One region of the Pseudomonas sp. BJa5 genome, then DNA from elsewhere that is predicted to be linked to it. Evidence: riboswitches for the same ligand, from Rfam matches in the RefSeq annotation. Region 1 holds a riboswitch; each other region holds the start of a gene.
What was found. A riboswitch is a leader RNA that binds a small molecule or an ion and turns the genes downstream of it on or off. The one in region 1 is predicted to bind cobalamin.
Positions count from the first base shown of each region.

Region 2: linked by a shared signal. The riboswitch ahead of M2D63_RS00075 (TonB-dependent siderophore receptor) and the one ahead of M2D63_RS19900 (CbtB domain-containing protein) in region 1 are both predicted to bind cobalamin.
Region 3: linked by a shared signal. The riboswitch ahead of cobO (cob(I)yrinic acid a,c-diamide adenosyltransferase) and the one ahead of M2D63_RS19900 (CbtB domain-containing protein) in region 1 are both predicted to bind cobalamin.

Region 1 covers NZ_JALRNG020000037.1:17,276-23,117, forward strand. Annotated here, with positions in the region: gene cobN (cobaltochelatase subunit CobN) at 1-476, opposite strand, end outside; gene cobW (cobalamin biosynthesis protein CobW) at 480-1,547, opposite strand; cobalamin riboswitch at 1,643-1,841, opposite strand; cobalamin riboswitch at 1,901-2,127, shown strand; gene M2D63_RS19900 (CbtB domain-containing protein) at 2,225-2,410, shown strand; gene M2D63_RS19905 (CbtA family protein) at 2,421-3,113, shown strand; gene M2D63_RS19910 (cobalamin biosynthesis protein) at 3,119-3,520, shown strand; gene cobM (precorrin-4 C(11)-methyltransferase) at 3,548-4,294, shown strand; gene M2D63_RS19920 (DUF1272 domain-containing protein) at 4,361-4,606, shown strand; gene M2D63_RS19925 (CsgG/HfaB family protein) at 4,832-5,674, opposite strand; gene M2D63_RS19930 (curli assembly protein CsgF) at 5,702-5,842, opposite strand, start outside.
Region 2 covers NZ_JALRNG020000001.1:10,500-16,341, forward strand. Annotated here, with positions in the region: gene M2D63_RS00060 (hydroxymethylglutaryl-CoA reductase) at 1-290, shown strand, start outside; gene M2D63_RS00065 (mevalonate kinase) at 296-1,360, shown strand; gene mvaD (diphosphomevalonate decarboxylase) at 1,357-2,358, shown strand; cobalamin riboswitch at 2,418-2,625, shown strand; gene M2D63_RS00075 (TonB-dependent siderophore receptor) at 2,732-4,873, shown strand; gene M2D63_RS00080 (LysR substrate-binding domain-containing protein) at 4,964-5,842, opposite strand, start outside.
Region 3 covers NZ_JALRNG020000003.1:128,528-134,369, reverse strand. Annotated here, with positions in the region: gene M2D63_RS02855 (sorbosone dehydrogenase family protein) at 1-311, opposite strand, end outside; gene M2D63_RS02850 (hypothetical protein) at 390-968, opposite strand; cobalamin riboswitch at 1,118-1,342, shown strand; gene cobO (cob(I)yrinic acid a,c-diamide adenosyltransferase) at 1,508-2,119, shown strand; gene M2D63_RS02840 (cobyrinate a,c-diamide synthase) at 2,116-3,411, shown strand; gene bluB (5,6-dimethylbenzimidazole synthase) at 3,408-4,055, shown strand; gene cbiB (adenosylcobinamide-phosphate synthase CbiB) at 4,055-4,963, shown strand; gene cobD (threonine-phosphate decarboxylase CobD) at 4,956-5,842, shown strand, end outside.

The DNA.
Region 1 (5,842 bases):
AGGCTGGCCAGGCAGTTGAACAGGTTCAGGGCGTTGGCCTTGCCGCCCTGGCGCAAAAAGTGCCAGAGCCGTTCGGCCTGTTCGGCCGGCACGTTGCCTAGGCCGGTCAGTTCCGGGTCCGGGTGATCGTCACCAGGTACCAGGATCAATTTGACGCCACGGTTCGCCAGCTCCAGTAGCTGCTCGACACCGTAGCGCCAGTAGCCGACCCCGCCATGCAACGACACCAGGATGACCTTGGCATGGCGCAGCACCTCGTCGATATAGAGGTCGACCGAGGCGTGGTTCTGCACCTGCATGGGGTTGGCCAGGCGCAGGCTGGGATAATCCTCGGGCAACTGCCGGGCAGTTTCGGCCAGCAGTGCCAGGTGCGAGTCACCGCTGCAGAGGATTACCAGCTCGGCCGGGGTCTGGCCGAGGTCGGCAATGCTGTCGTCCGGTACGAAACCACCGGGCTGGGTCCGCAGCAGGTGCATGGATCAGGCGCCCAGGGCGGCGCGCAGGCTCGCCTCCAGGTGCGCGGCATCCAGTTCCTGGCCGATCAGCACCAGGCGTGTGGTGCGCGGTTCTTCACTGCGCCAGGCGCGGTCGAAATGCTTGTCGAAACGGGTGCCCACGCCCTGGATCAGCAGGCGCATCGGCTTGCCGGGCACGGCGGCAAAGCCCTTGACCCGCAGGATGCCGTGCTGCACCACCAGTTGGGTCAGGGCATCGAGCAGCAGGCTTTCGTCGGCTTCAGGCAATTCGATGGAGATCGAGTCGAAGGCGTCGTGGTCATGATCGTCATGATCGTCGCCGTCATGATGGGAATCGTGGTGGGTACGGCGGCCATCGATGTGCACTTCGGACTCGGCGCCCAGGCCCAGCAGCACATCCAGTGGCAGGCGGCCGTTGCTCGCTTCGATCACCTTGACCGCTGGCGGCAGCTCTTCCTGTACCTCGGCGCGGACCTTGGCCAGGTCGGCGGCGGCGATCAGGTCGGCCTTGTTCAGCACCACCAGGTCGGCGCTGGCCAACTGGTCGGCGAACAGCTCGTGCAGTGGCGACTCGTGGTCCAGGTTCGGATCGAGCTTGCGCTGGGCATCGACCTGGTCCGGGTAGGCGGCGAAGGTGCCAGCGGCCACGGCCGGGCTGTCGACCACGGTGATCACCGCATCGACGGTGCAGGCATTGCGGATTTCCGGCCACTGGAAGGCCTGGACCAAAGGCTTTGGCAGGGCCAGGCCACTGGTTTCGATGAGGATGTGGTCCAGGTCGCCGCGACGGGCCACCAGCTCGCGCATCACCGGGAAGAACTCTTCCTGCACGGTGCAGCACAGGCAACCGTTGGCCAGTTCATAGACGCGGCCGCTGGCCTCTTCCTCGGTGCAGCCGATGCTGCACTGCTTGAGGATCTCGCCATCGATGCCCAGCTCGCCGAACTCGTTGACGATCACCGCGATGCGCCGCCCCTGGGCGTTGTCGAGCATGTGCCGCAGCAGCGTGGTCTTGCCCGAGCCGAGAAAGCCGGTAACGATGGTGACAGGGAGTTTGGCCAGTGTTTTCATGTCGATGCCCTTGGCAGGATGGCGGGCATGCGCGACGAGAGCCGCAGGTACCTTGACCTGGGCGCGTTCGCCACCGGATCACCCCGCCCGGTTTAATGTCGGAAACTGTTCGAGGCAGGTCTCCTGGCTTGCACTGCACCGGCCGACGAGCCAGTCGAACGACGCCTTCCCGCAGTGATGCAGTGGCTGTGTCGAACGCTTCAATGCTTACAGTTGCGGGGGCAGCCGCGGCTTGTACCGCGTTCCCGTCTTAGCTTCGGTCGCTGCCGAAGAACCTCGAAGCGGCTAGGCTACGCAGTGCCCGGTGAGTGGTCAACTGCTGTCACGATTGACGCCCGGCCGCCCCCGTGATTTGCTATGCCATTCGTTTGGGTGCCCTTGACTGGGTGAAACGGGAAACCGGTGCGTCAGCGCATGTGATCGACATGCCCGACAAGTCCGGTGCTGCCCCCGCAACGGTAAGCGAGAAAAGCGTCAGAACCACTGTGCCTGTAGTCCGGCATGGGAAGGTGACGCCAGTGGCAAGGCTATCAGCCTGCCCTCGCCAGCCCGGAGACCGGCCCAATACCGATTCTGACAAACCCGCGGTGGGCGGGCGCTGTTGAACCCTTGGACGGTCCTCGTGCAGGGGCTCGTTGCGCTTGCCTGTTGCCCGACAACACCCAGAGGAAAGCGCCATGCGTACCAGCACCGCCAGTCATTCCGCCGTTACCCCGTCCAGCCTCAGCCAGCGCCTGCTGGTCGCCGTCGGCGCCTCGCTGCTGGGCCTGTGCCTGGTGTACTTCGCCGGCTTTTCGCATATCGAAGCGGTGCACAATGCCGCCCACGACACCCGCCACAGCGCTGCCTTCCCTTGCCACTGAGTAGCTGTCGATGATCAAGCGTATCGCTCGCACCGCAGGTTTTGCCGGCCTGCTGGCCGCCCTGCTGCTGACCCTGCTGCAAAGCTTCTGGGTCGCGCCGCTGATTCTTGAGGCGGAAACCTATGAAAGCGCGGCACCGGCGGTCGAAGCCCACGCGCACGCGCCCGGGGTGGCGGCCGACCATCACCACGACAGCGAAGCCTGGGCACCGGAAGATGGCTGGCAGCGCGTACTGTCGACCACCGGTGGCAACCTGGTGGTGGCCGTCGGTTTTGCCCTGATCCTGGCCGCGCTCTACACCCTGCGCGCGCCGAAGACCGTGCTCAGCGGTGCGCTCTGGGGCCTGGGCGGCTTTGCCGTGTTCTGCCTGGCGCCAACCCTGGGCCTGCCGCCCGAGCTGCCGGGCACCGCTGCCGCCGACCTGGCCCAGCGTCAGACCTGGTGGGTGGGCACCGCTGCTGCCACCGCCGCGGGACTGGCACTGATCGCGTTTGCCCACAACTGGCTGTTCAAGATCGTGGGTGCGGTACTGCTGGTCATCCCTCACGTGATCGGCGCACCGCAGCCTGAAGTGCATGAGATGCTTGCCCCCCAAGCCCTGGAAACCGAGTTCAAGGTCGCCTCGCTGCTGACCAACGCCGCGTTCTGGCTGGCCCTGGGCCTGCTCAGCGCCTGGCTCTACCGTCGTTCGAGCCAGGCCTGATCGCCATGCCGCTGTACGTCGGCCTGGGGTGCCGACGGGGTTGCCCGGCCGAAACGCTGGGCGACCTGCTGGAGCAGACCCTCAAGGCCCACGGCTTGCACCTGGACGCCGTCGCGGGCCTGGCCAGCATCGACCTCAAGCAGGATGAGCCCGGGCTGCAGCAACTGGCCCGGCGCCTCAAGCTGCCTTTATTATTCTTCAGCGCCGCGCAACTGGCGCCCTTCGAGCCTCGCCTGAGCCATCGCTCGCAGGTGGCCTACCAGCACAGCGGTTGCTACGGCGTTGCCGAAAGCGCGGCGCTGGCCCTGGCCGAGCACCTGGCGGGCAAGGCACAGCTGCGCGTGACCCGCACCCTGCTGGCCGACGCCAGCCTGGCCATCGCCACAACCCCAGGCGTTGGCGGATAATCCGCACTTTCTTCCCAAGGACCTCCCATGACCGTCTATTTCATCGGTGCCGGCCCCGGCGATCCCGAGCTGATCACCGTCAAGGGCCAGCGCCTGATCCATCGCTGCCCGGTGATCATCTATGCCGGCTCCCTGGTGCCGGCCGCCGTGCTCGAAGGGCACAGCGCGCAGACGGTCATCAACAGCGCCGAACTGCACCTGGCGCAGATCATCGAGGCGATCAAGGACGCCCACGACCAGGGCCTGGACGTGGCCCGGGTGCACAGCGGCGACCCGAGCCTGTACGGCGCCATCGGCGAACAGATCCGCTACCTGCGCGAGCTGGGCATTCCCTACCAGATCGTCCCCGGCGTCACCGCGGTGGCGGCCAGCGCCGCCCTGCTCGGCTGCGAGCTGACCCTGCCGGACATCGCCCAGACCGTGATCCTCACCCGCTATGGCGACAAGTCACCGATGCCCGCCGGCGAGCAACTGGCGGACCTGGCCCGCCATGGCTGCACCCTGGCGATTCACCTGGGGGTCAAGCACCTGCACAAGATCGTCGAGCAGCTGCGCCCGCACTATGGCGGCGACTGCCCGATCGCCGTGGTGCACCGCGCCACCTGGCCGGACCAGGACTGGGTGCTGGACACCCTGGACGGGATTGTCCAGCAGGTGGAGGCCAAGGGATTCCGGCGTACGGCGCTGATCCTGGTCGGGCGGGTGCTGGCCAGCGACAGCTTTTCCGAGTCGGCGCTGTACCGCGCCAGCCATGCCCACCTCTATCGTCCCTGAGGGTATTGTCGCGGGGCCGGGCCGGTAGCACACTGGCGGTTCCGCCCACCTTCAGAGGACCTGATCATGCTCGAACTGCGCCCCAACTGTGAATGCTGTGGCCGCGACCTGCCCGGTGACAGCCAGGAGGCTTTGATCTGCTCGTTCGAATGCACCTTCTGTGTTGATTGCAATGAGCGCCAGCTCAAGGGCCAGTGCCCCAACTGTGGTGGCGAGCTGGTCAAGCGCCCGGCGCGGGCGGCGGCCAAGCTGGTGAAGTATCCGGCCTCGACCCAGCGGATCGTCAAGGAACAGGGTTGCCCGACGCACTGAGTAACGGGGACTGGCAAGGCGTTGCCTTGCATCGCAGGCTTCGCCAGCTCCCACAGTCCCCACACTTCCCACACTCCCCACACTCCCAACAGCCCCCCACACTCCCAACAGCCCCCACACACTCCCCACACTCCCAACAGCCCCCACACTCCCCACAGTTCCCACAACAGCCTGGAGAACAGGGCTGTTGTGGGAGCTGGCGATAGCCTGCGACGGGCATAAAGATCACGGCACCTGATACTGGCTCAGGTACTTGTCCAGCACCGCCTTGTCGCCACTGCCATCGCCGGCCACCTGCCACAGGCGCCGCTCGATGCCCTGGGCCAGCAGGTGCCCCACCGCCGACTCGATGGCCGACAGCACGCACAGTTGCGCCGGTTCGTTGGTGGTGTAGCCCACCTCGGCTTCCAGCAGTTTCTTGAACTCGATGAACTTGAACACCCCGGCGCTGCGGCCGACCGAGTAGATGGTCTTGCTGGTCATGACGTTGGCCAGCACCTGGCCGCTGCGCACGTCCACCGCCCGCAGGTTGACGGTCACCTGGTCGACCCGGTACTCGCGGGAGATGTCGATACCCAGGTAGCGCGCGCCCTCCCCGCCGCTGCGCACGTTGGTGTCGTAGGCGATGATGCCGCCTTCGAGCATCAGGTTGGCCGCCTGCAACGGTGGCAGTTCGCCCTGGATGTTCACCGGGGTATCGGGCTTTTTCTGCGAGGCGCGGATGATCTTGCGCTCGGTCAGCAGGTTCTGCAGCCCTTCGCGCTCCAGCACCATGAACCAGCCACTGGCCTGCAGGGCATCCATCAGCATGCTCGCCGCCCCCTGGGTCACGCTGGTGGAGAAGGAACTGGCCGGGGTCGGTTTGTATTGCCCGGTCTGGTCGCGAAAGCCGTAGACCACGGCCATCAGCCGGCCTTTTGGCCGCGGCATGTTGATCAGGTCATAGTAGGTCGAGGCCCGAGGTGTCAGGGTCGGAATATCCGCGTCCTGTTCGGCTGGCATTGGTTCACGCAGGCTGCAACCTTGCAGCGCGGCCAACATCAATACTGTGGTCAGAAGTCGTTTCATGGCTGTCGCTCCCCAATGCCCTACCCGTCAAGGGTTCAGGCCGTTGACCGAAATTTCCGAAATTTCGCCGGTTGCCCGGTCGGTGACCTGAATGCTCAAGGCCCCGGAATCGTCGATGACGTTGATGATGAAGGCGTCGGTCTGCAGGCTGCCGGTGTTGCCGTTGTT
Region 2 (5,842 bases), on a different contig from region 1:
AGGGTGGCATGGGCATCACCTGTATCGAGCCCCGTGACCAGGGCGCCGTGTACATTTCCGTCTCGCTGCCCGATGTGCCGCTGGCCACGGTCGGCGGCGGCACCGGGCTGTCCACGCAGCGCGAGGCGCTGGCGCTGATGGGGATCAGTCCGGGGGCCCGCCCTCCCGGCGCCGACACCCTGCGCCTGGCTGAAATCCTTGGCGCCCTGGTGCTGGCCGGTGAACTGTCGATCCTCTCGGCCCAGGCCGCCCACCACCTGGCCCAGGCGCACCAGCGCCTGGGGCGCTGAGCCCGATGAGCGAGGGCAGCATTAGCGCGGTAGCTCCCGGGAAGATCATCCTGATGGGCGAGCACGCCGTGGCCCATCACAGCCCCGCTGTCGTTGCCACACTCGGCCTTTACTGCAAGGTCCAGGTGCTACCGAAATCGTCGCAGTTGATCGAGCTGTGCTTGCCGGACCTGGGCATGCATCGGTGTTATTCACGCCAAGCGGTGCTCGATTACGCCCTGCAGGCACGCCAGGCCTGGCAAGCCTATCGGTGCCACCCTGATGCGCACAGGTTTCGCGCCTTGAGAGGCCAGGCGGGCGACCACCTGGCCAAATGCGCCGTCGGTGAAACCCTGCTGCACCTGGGGCACGGGTTCAACCAGGGTCTGAAGATCAGCGTGCACTCGCAGATTCCCATCGGCGCGGGCATGGGCAGCTCGGCCGCCCTGGCAGTGTGCATACCGGCCGCGATCATCAGCCACTTCACGCGCAGGGCTGAAGTTGCGCAGGTGCAGCATCTGGCTCGCCAGATCGAGCAACGCCAGCATGGCCTGCCCTCCGGCGTCGATCATCGAACCATTGTCCAGGGCGGTGTCGCGAGCTTCATGCCCGCTGCGGGTGATGACCTGCAGCTCTGCCCCCTTCGCGATGCCGGTGCCGTGTTGAACGAGCTGCGCCTGTACAACACCGGTACCGCCAATGAAAGTACCGGAGCCGTGGTGACTGCCGTACGCAACACCCTGCAAGACGCGCACAGCCCCCTGCTGCAATCGATGCGCCAGACCACCCAAGCATTCATCGCACTGCTGCGATCCCCGCATTGCGATCGCGCCCGCTTGTATGCGCTGATCCGTGACTATGAACGTGCCCTTGAAGCGCTGGGTGTCGTGCCTGGCCCCGTTCAGGCGTTGATCCGGGAAATCGAAAAATCGGGTGGTGCGGCAAAGGTTTCCGGTGCCGGTGCGCTCTCCGGATCCAGCGCTGGTCTGCTGCTGGTGCTCCCCCCCGTCACTGCCGCCCCCTTGCTCCAGGGCCTGGACGCAATCGAGGCGCCCCTTGCGGTCGAAGGCCTGTGGGTACAACGACCATGAACAAGATCAGTGTCTCATCGCCCAGCAACATTGCCTTGATCAAGTATTGGGGCATGAGCGACGCCAAGCGCACATTGCCTGCCAACAGGTCGCTGTCGATGACCCTGAGCCGCTGCGTCAGCCTCTATACCCTGGAAACACTGGACGATTCGAGCCCTGACGAAATCTACTGGCGTGCTGAAGACGGCACGCTCGAAGCCGCAGACCCGATCATGCGCCTGGGCATCGAACAGCATGTGCGACGACTTCGCCAGTGCAGCGACTTCCGGCAGCCGCTGCGCATCGCCACCACCAATACCTTTCCAACCAGCGCGGGTATCGCCTCTTCCGCCTCGGGGTACTCTGCCCTGGCGCTGGCGTTTGCCGCGCTGTTCGGCCAGCTGTCGTCACCCGACCAGCTCAGCGGCCTGGCGCGCCTTTCCGGTTCGGGCTCCGCAGCCCGATCGCTACTGGGCGGTTTCGTCACATGGCCCGGTGATGCCGACGACCCGCAAAGCCCGGCCCGGCAACTGGCAACCGCCGCCCATTGGCCGCTGCACGACATCATCGTGGTGGTCGACGGTTCAGCGAAAACAACCAGCTCGCGGATCGGTCATTTGCGCGCCCAGAGCAGCCCGTTCTACCAGCGCCGCCAACAACTGTTGGTGGAACGCCTGAGGCATCTACAGCACGCCATCCTGACCCGTGATTTTTCCCGCTTTGCCGATATCGTCGAGTGCGAGGCCATCGAGCTTCACTTGATCGCCATGTCGTCCGTGCCGCCGCTGTTCTATTGGCAGCCGGCAACCCTCTCGGTGTTGTACCGGGTGCAGCAACTTCGGCGCAACGGCCTGGATGTCTGCACGACCTTCGATGCAGGCCCCAATGCCCATGTGCTCTGTACGCCCGAGCATTGTCCCAAGGTGCTTGCGGTGCTGCGCGAACTCGATGGCGTACAACAGATCATCCCGGACCAGATCGGCGAAGGCCCGCAGGTGCTGACCCAGGCACTTTTCTGAGCCCCGGCTTACACCGCAACACACGGCCAAGTCGTTGACTGCAAAGACATTCGATGGTCAGATGCGCGCCAGTTTCAGGTGTCCTGCGCCGCCGCGCGCAGGGTGAAACGGGAAGCCGGTGCGTCACATGAAGTGATCAGTCCGGCGCTGCCCCCGCAACGGTAAGCGAGCGAAGCCTTCGAAACACCACTGTGCCACGGCATGGGAAGGTGAAGGCCTTCACGACCCTCGCAAGCCCGGAGACCGGCCTGAAGCTTCGTTTGGCAACCCCGCGGTGGGCGGGCGCAGGCCGGTTTGCGTGCGCCTGCGCGCGCGATTCCTCCATGCGTTGTTCCCTCCGGGATTCATTTCTTCCTGTTCGATTTGGAACGACATGTCCCGTACTTCCAAGCTTCACACCCTGGCGGCCAATGCCCTGGCGCCCTGCCTGGCATTCTCCCTGCCGACCTTCGCCGAAGACCGCGAGCCTGTTCCCCTGGCCCTGCCCTCGACGGCCATCACCAGCAGCAGCGACACCGCGCCGATCAGCCTGGCCACGCCCCTGCCGGCCGGCTCGCGCCTGAACCTCAGCGCCCTGGACACCCCGGCCAGCACCAGCAGCCTCAGCGCCGAGGTCATCGATGGGCGCAACAACCGCAGCGTGCAGGATGCCGTCAGCCGCTCGCCGGGCATCACCTCGATCGCCACCCCGGGCAACGGCAACACCGCCCTGTCGGCACGGGGCTTTACCGGGCACGATGCGGTGATGACCCTGTTCGATGGCTCGCGCTTGTACACCGGCGCCGGTACCCAGACCTTCCCGGTGGCCCCATGGATGGTCGAGCGCATCGACATCATCCGCGGGCCTGCCTCGGTGCTCTACGGTGAAGGCGCTACCGGTGCGGTGGTCAACGTGATCCCGAAAAAGCCCTTCGCCGGCGAGATCAGCAACCACCTGCGCCTGGGCTACGGCAGTGATGACCGCCAGCAACTGGGCCTGGACAGCGGCGGTTCGCTGGGCGAGCGGCTGAGCTACCGGCTGACCCTCGACCGCCAGCAATCCAATGGCTGGGTCGACCATGGCGAGTCGCAGAACCTGGCCATGAGCGCCGCCCTGCGCTTCGATGCCAGCGACGACCTGAGTTTCACCCTGGCCCACGAGCGCGGTGATGCCGAGCCGATGAACTACTTCGGCACGCCCTTGATCGACGGCCACTACCGCGACAGCCTGCGCAAGAAGAACTACAACGTGCGCAACGACGTGCAGCGCTACCATGACGAATGGACGCGGCTGAACAGCGACTGGACCCTGAGCGATTCGCTCAGCGCCAGCAACCAGCTCTACTACATCAAGAGCCGCCGTCACTGGCGCAATGCCGAGGACTACACCTGGAGCCCAGACCAGGGCCTGCTCCAGCGCGGCAGCTACCTGGAAATCAAGCACGACCAGGAACAGATCGGCGACCGCCAGAGCTTCACCTTCGACCACTCACTGTTCGGCCTTGCCAGCAAGACCGTGGTGGGCGCCGAGTACAACCGCATCCGTTTCGGCATCGACAGCAACTCACCCTACACCGACATCGGCGGTGACTTCGTCGACCCGTGGAACCCGGCGCCTGGCGACTTCCACAGCCAGGACCCGACCCGCCCGCAAAGCCACAGCACCACCCGCACCTTCGCCCTGTTCGCCGAGAACCGCACCCAGCTGTCAGCACGCTGGTCGCTGGTGACCGGCATTCGCCGCGACCAGAACCACATCGATCGCACCAACCTGATCGACGACAGCCGCAGCGACCGAAGCCTGGGCGGTGGCAACTGGCGCGCCGGGCTGGTGTTCGCGCTGACCGACGAGCTGTCGTTGTATGGCCAGTATTCCACCAGCGAGGACGGTGTCAGCGACCTGATCACCCTGAGCCCCGCCCAGCAGCAATTCGACCTCACCGAAGCGAAGCAGACCGAGTTCGGCCTCAAGCAGCTGTTCTGGGACGGCCGTGGCGAATGGACCCTGGCGGCCTATCACATCGTCAAAAAGAAGCTGTTGGTCGACAACCCGATCACCCACCAGAAGGAACAGGCCGGGCAACAGACCTCCGACGGCCTGGAGGCGACCCTGGAGCTGGTCCTGGCCAACCAGTGGCAGGTCTCGGCCAACGCCTCGGTGGTACGCGCCCGATACGACGACTTCGAGCAGACCGTGGACGGTGAGTCGGTCTCCCGGGCCGGCAACCGGCCGAGCAATGTGCCACGGCGCACCGCCAACCTGTGGGTGAACAAGGGCCTGGGCCACGGCGTGGAGGCCGGCATGGGGCTGCGGTACGTCGATAAGCGCTATGCCGACACCGCCAATAGCCAGACGGTGCCGGGCTTTACCGTGGTCGATGCCAACCTGGGCTGGCAGGTGCTGCCGGATGTGCGGTTGGGACTGCAGCTGAACAACCTGCTGGACCGTCGTTATGCAGCGACGGCGCACAGTGGCGAGCAGTGGATCATGGGCCAGCCACGGTCGTATTTTGCGACGCTGGATTACAGTTTCTGAATGACTGCGCAATCGCGGGGCAAGCCCGCTCCCACAGGGATCACACAAACCCTGTGGGAGCGGGCTTGCCCCGCGATCAGGCCCAGAACATCACCCCAATTCCGGCAGGCTGTACCGCTCGGCAAAATACTGGCGGAAAAACTCCACCGCCACCCGTACCTTGGCCGAGCTGGCCAGTGGCGAGGTATACACCGCCCAGATATCCGCCGGCTGGTGATAGTCGCCCAGCACCTGGACCAGACGCCCATCGGCCAGGCTGTCGTGCACATCCCACCAGGAACGCAGCAAGATCCCCCGCCCGTCCAGGCACCACTGGTGCGCCACTTCGCCGTGGTTGCTCGACAGGCTGCCGGTGACCCGCACGCTTTCCTCCCCCGCCGGCCCTTCCAGCTGCCACACGCCGAAGGGGTGGTCGCGTTCCTTGATCACCAGGCAATCGTGGCTGGCCAGGTCCGCCAGCACCTTGGGCGTGCCGCGCCGGGCCAGGTAGGCCGGTGCGGCGCACAGCACCCGGCGGTTGCGGGCCAGGGGCTTGGCGATCAGGTTGGGGGCGATGACGTTGCCGACGCGGATGTCGAGGTCGACGCCTTCCTCGATCAGGTCCACCAGCCGGTCATGCACGTCCAGACGGATGTCCAGGCGCGGATAGCGCTCGGCCAGCTCCGACAGCGCCGGGGCGACGAAGCGCCGGCCCAGCCCCAGGCTGCTGGCAATGCGCAGCTGGCCGGCCGGCTCGCGGTGCTGGGCGCTGATGTCGTCGCCCATGCGCTGCACCGCATCGAAGATCTGCTGGGCCCACTGATAGACCCGCTCGCCCTCCTCGCTCACCGTCACCCGCCGGGTGGTGCGGTGTAGCAGGCGCACCTCGAGGGTGTCTTCCAGTACGCGGATGCGCTTGCTGATAAAGGCCGCCGACATGCCCAGCTCGTCGGCCACGGCGGCAAAGCTGGCGCGCTTGGCCACCTGGAT
Region 3 (5,842 bases), on a different contig from region 1:
TCGTCAGGCTTGGGCGGGGCGTTGGTTTCAGCCACCAGTACGTCGCCATTGGGCAGTACGTACAGCCAGCGCGGGTGATCCAGCCCTTCGGCGAAGGCCGCCACCCGGGTGCCGGGTGCCGTCGAAGGCCTGGCGCCCCGGGGCCAGCCCACCGCCGGGGCGATGTTGACGGTTGGAATCAGGGTCTTGTTCGGCTCGGGGAGTTGGGGGGACGGACCGTACCCGTCACTGACCTGCAGGCGGGCGGTTTCGCCGCAGCCGCTCAATCCAGCGCTCATTGCCAGCAGCAGCGCTATCGGAGTCTTGCCCATTGTGGTGACCTCACGAAGTTGGCCTCTTTGGCAGTAGAGGACGGCCGCGTTCGCGAGGTTCCCTTGGTGGCGGGCGGATCAGGCCTGCTTGAGCAGCAGGGCGACCCCGGGGTGATACTGCCCGGCTTCGTTGTGCAACTTGCGATAGGCGTACGGAAAGTACCAGGCAATGGCACAGGCGGTGTGCTTGTGCAGGTCGTCGACCAGGTCCTGGAGTTCTTCGGGGCTGGCGTGTTGGCCGGCTTTCCAGGGGCTGGCGAAGAGGGCGGCGACTTTCAGCTGGCTTGGTGCTGCGACCTGGCGGGCGGCTTGTACGGTTTCGGCCAGGGCATTGGCCAGGTCAAGCCGGGCGATCCGTGGCCAGCGCTGGCTGGCCTGCAGGTAGGCGGCTTCTTCGCGGCTGGCGATATACAGGTCGCAACGACCGTCGCGATCACCGTCTTCGCGCTGCTTCTTGCTCTGGTGCTGCGCCAAGGTCACCAACTCGGCTTGCCAGGCCGCCGCTGACAGCAAACCGAGGTTGGCCTGGGCGCCGTGCCAGTAGGCGGCTTCGCCATCGCCCAGCACCTGGTTGAATCGATCGATGCATTCGACCCAGCGTTCCAGCACCGGACGCAGGAATTCCAGGCGTGTGTTGTTGATGATCAGGCCTTGCATGCTGCTCTCTCCTTTATCATTGTGATCGAGTACAGCCAGTTTATGGCTATTTGATATCACTGAAATCAGGGTGACACAAGATGACAAGGTCGCCATTGATCCAGGCCGGTAGGGCGCCTTTCATTGACGCTCCCGGTGCAACCCTCTAACCTTCGCGACTTGTTTCAGGTGCTCTGTGGGCTGTGGCCTGGCAGGGTGAAACAGGGAAGCCGGTGGGCGCGCAAAGGCGCGCGAATCCGGCGCTGCCCCCGCAACGGTAGGTGAGTCAAGGCCGCGCATGGCCACTGGGTGCCCGCACCCGGGAAGGCGCGCGACCCGGGTGTTCATGGCCCCGCTCACAAGCCCGGAGACCGGCCTGTCACAGTCAACGGCATCACGGAGGGTGATGCGCGGTTTCTTCGGCTTCGTGCCGCAGCCCTGCGCGTTTCTCCGTCTGCCTTATCCATTCATCTGTTGCCCATCCTTCGCCGCGAAACCTGTGCAGCCCCGTGCTGCTACGCTCGTTGCGGTTGGCCGACAGTGGTTTGCGGAGAACTTCGATGACTGAATCCACCGAGCGTGACGAACGCCACCTGGCCCGTATGCAGCGCAAGAAGGCGGTAATCGACGAGCGTATCGCCAACGCCCCCAACGAGTGCGGCCTGCTGCTGGTGCTCAGCGGCAATGGCAAGGGCAAGAGCAGCTCGGCCTTCGGCATGCTGGCGCGGGCCATGGGCCACGGCATGCAGTGCGGCGTGGTGCAGTTCATCAAGGGCCGCAACAGCACCGGTGAAGAGCTGTTCTTCCGCCGCTTTCCCGAGCAGGTGCGCTATCACGTGATGGGCGAGGGCTTCACCTGGGAAACCCAGGACCGCCAGCGCGACATCGCCGCCGCCGAAGCCGCCTGGGCCGTGTCCCGGCAGATGCTGCAGGACCCGAGCATCGCCTTCGTGGTGCTCGATGAGCTGAACATCGCCCTCAAGCACGGCTACCTCGACCTCGACCAGGTACTCAGCGACCTGCAGGCGCGCCCGCCGATGCAGCATGTGATCGTCACCGGTCGCGGGGCCAAGGACGAGATGATCGAACTGGCCGACACCGTCACCGAGATGGGCATGATCAAGCACGCCTTCCAGGCCGGCATCCGTGCCCAGAAGGGCGTCGAACTATGAGTCTGACCCGGCACTGCCCGGCGGTCCTGATCGCCGCGCCGGCATCGGGGCAGGGCAAGACCACGGTGACCGCCGCCCTGGCACGCCTGCACCGTAACCAGGGGCGCAAGGTGCGGGTGTTCAAGTGTGGCCCGGATTTCCTCGACCCGATGATTCTCGAGCGGGCCAGCGGCGCGCCGGTGTACCAGCTGGATCTGTGGATGGTCGGTGAACAGGAAAGCCGGCGTCTGTTGTGGGAAGCAGCAGGCGAGGCCGACCTGATTCTGATCGAAGGGGTCATGGGCCTGTTCGACGGCACGCCGTCGAGCGCCGACCTGGCGCGTCACTTCGGCGTGCCGGTGCTGGCGGTGATCGACGGCACGGCCATGGCCCAGACCTTCGGCGCCCTGGCCCTGGGCCTGGCGCGCTACCAGCCCGACCTGCCGTTCGCCGGGGTGCTGGCCAACCGCGTCGGCACCCTGCGTCATGCCCAGTTGCTCGAAGGCAGCCTGACCGAGGGCCTGCGCTGGTATGGCGGCCTGTCGCGGGAAACCGGCATCGAACTGCCGAGCCGCCACCTGGGCCTGGTCCAGGCCAGTGAGCTCAATGACCTGGACCTGCGCCTGGACGCTGCTGCCGAGGCCCTGGGAGCCAGTTGCGAATCGTCGTTGCCGCCACCGGTGGCGTTCGCGGCGCCGAGCGAGTTGAACATCGAGCCGTTGCTCGAAGGCGTCACCATTGCAGTGGCCCGGGATGAAGCCTTTGCCTTCACCTATGGCGCCAACCTCGACCTGCTGCGGGCCATGGGCGCTGAGCTGGCGTTCTTCTCGCCGCTGCGTGACGCCTGCCTGCCAGAGGCGGACAGCCTGTACCTGCCGGGCGGATATCCGGAGCTGCACCATCAGGCGCTGGCCGCCAATGCGCCGATGCTCGGCGCCATTCGCGCCCACCACCAGGCGGGCAAGCCCGTGCTCGCCGAATGTGGTGGCATGCTCTACCTGCTCGATGCCCTGACCGATGTGGCCGGCGAGCGTGCCGAACTGCTGGGCCTGCTGCAGGGCGAAGCGGTGATGCAGAAGCGCCTGGCTGCCCTGGCCCTGCAGGCGGTGGAGCTGCCCGAGGGCAACCTGCGCGGGCACACCTATCACCACTCCCTGACCAGCACCGCGCTGGAGCCGATCGCTCGTGGCCAGAGCCCCAATGGCGGCCGCGGCGCCGAAGCGGTCTATCGCTGCGGGCGGCTGACCGCGTCCTACGTGCATTTCTATTTCGCCTCCAACCCCCGGGCGGCGGCGGCGCTGTTGGCACCATGAGCGACCAGGCCTTTACCGATGCCGAGCGCGCGGCGGTGTATCGCGCGATTGGCGAGCGCCGCGACATGCGCCATTTCATCCCGGGTGAAGTGGCGCCCGAGCTGCTCGCACGCCTGCTGCAAGCCGCGCATCAGGCGCCCAGCGTCGGCCTGATGCAGCCCTGGCGCTTTATCCGGATTACCGACCGCAGCCTGCGCCAGCGTATCCAGCGCCTGGTGGAGGAGGAGCGGGTGCGCACCGCCCAAGCGCTGGGCGAGCGTTCCGACGAATTCATGCAGCTCAAGGTCGAAGGCATCAACGACTGCGCCGAATTGCTGGTGGCGGCGTTGATGGATGACCGCGAGAAACACATTTTCGGTCGCAGGACCCTGCCGGAAATGGACCTGGCGTCGCTGTCGTGCGCCATCCAGAACCTCTGGCTGGCCGCCCGCGCCGAAGGGCTGGGCATGGGCTGGGTGTCGCTGTTCGAGCCGGCGGCACTGGCCGCGCTGCTGGGTATGCCGGCAGGTGCCAAGCCACTGGCGATCCTCTGCCTGGGACCGGTCCAGGCGTTCTACCCGGCACCGATGCTGGCCCTCGAAGGCTGGGCGACGGTGCGGCCCTTGAGTGACATGCTGTTCGAAAACCAGTGGGGAGAGTCTTGATGAGTGTGGCGTTGCTGAGTGTTGCCGGCGTGGCGCTGGATGCGCTGTGGGGGGAGCCCGAGCGTCGGCATCCACTGGTGGCGTTCGGTCGCCTGGCCGGGCGTCTGGAGCAGCGTTTCAATGCCGGGGGGCGCGGTTGGCGCAGCCATGGCGTCACCGCCTGGTTCCTGGCGGTAATCCCCTTGACCCTGCTGATTACCGTGCTGTCCTGGCTGCCCTATATCGGTTGGCTGGTGGAGGTGCTGGCGCTGTACTGCGCCCTGGGCCTGCGCAGCCTGGGTGAACACGTGATCCCGGTGGCCAGCGCCTTGCGCAGCGGTGACCTGGAGCAGGCACGTCAGCGCGTCAGCTACCTGGTCAGCCGCGAAACCCGCGAACTGGACGAAACCGCCGTGGCCCGGGCTGCAACCGAATCGGTGCTGGAAAACGGCAGCGATGCGGTGTTCGCCGCCTTGTTCTGGTTTATCGTCGCCGGTGCGCCGGGGGTGGTGCTCTATCGCCTGAGCAACACCCTGGACGCCATGTGGGGCTATCGCAACGAGCGCTTCGAGCGCTTCGGCTGGGCGGCGGCACGCATCGACGATGTGCTCAACTACATTCCGGCACGGCTGGTGGCCCTGACCTACGCCGTGCTCGGCAAGACCCGCCTGGCCCTGAGCTGCTGGCGTCGCCAGGCGCCCTTGTGGGACAGTCCCAACGCCGGCCCGGTAATGGCGGCCGGGGCGGGGGCGCTGGGGGTGGAGCTGGGCGGACCTGCGGTCTATCACGGCGAACTGCACGAGCGCACGCGCCTGGGCGAAGGCCCGGCGGCTGACGCCGACGCCATCGAGCGCGGCTGGCGTCTGGTGTGCAAGGGGGTCTGGTTGTGGCTGCTGTTGTTGTGCCTGGGAGCGGAACTCTATGCTTGAACACGGCGGGCGCCTGCAGCGCGCCATCCAGCACTACGGCATTGCCCGGGAAGACTGGCTGGACCTGTCCAGTGGCATCGCCCCCTGGTCCTATGCCATTCCCGAGATTCCCTTGCGTGCCTGGGCGCGCCTGCCGGAAACCGATGACGGCCTGGAACAGGCGGCGAGCGCCTATTACGGCGCCGAATCACTGCTGCCGGTCGCCGGCTCCCAGGCGGCGATCCAGGCCTTGCCGCAGCTGCGTGGCCGGAGCAAAGTCGGGGTGTTGTCGCCGTGCTATGCCGAGCATGCCGAGGGCTGGCGGCGCGCCGGTCATGAACTGATAGAGCTTCGGGAAGACCAGGTCGAGCAGCAGCTCGACAGCCTCGATGTGCTGGTGGTGGTCAACCCGAACAACCCCACTGGCCGGCTGGTGCCCGCCGAACAGCTGCTGGACTGGCATGCCCGCCTGGCGTCTCGTGGCGGCTGGCTGCTGGTCGATGAAGCCTTCATGGACAACACCCCGCAGCACAGCATCGCCGCGCACGCCGATCGCCCCGGGCTGATCGTGCTGCGTTCGTTCGGCAAGTTCTTCGGCCTGGCCGGTGTGCGCCTGGGCTTTGCCCTGGCCGAACGCGCCTTGTTGTTACAGCTCGCCGAACTGCTGGGCCCCTGGACCGTCAGCGGCCCGACCCGCATTCTCGGCCAGGCCTGCCTGCTCGACACCGCCGCGCACCAGCAGCAGATCATCCGCTGCACCGAGGCCAGCCAGCGCCTGGCGCGCGTGCTCGGTGCTGCCGGCTTTGCCCCAACCGGAGGCTGTGACCTGTTCCAGTACCTGGTCAGCGACCAGGCGCTGCGGCTGCATGAGTTCATGGCCCGGCGCGGCATCCTCCTGCG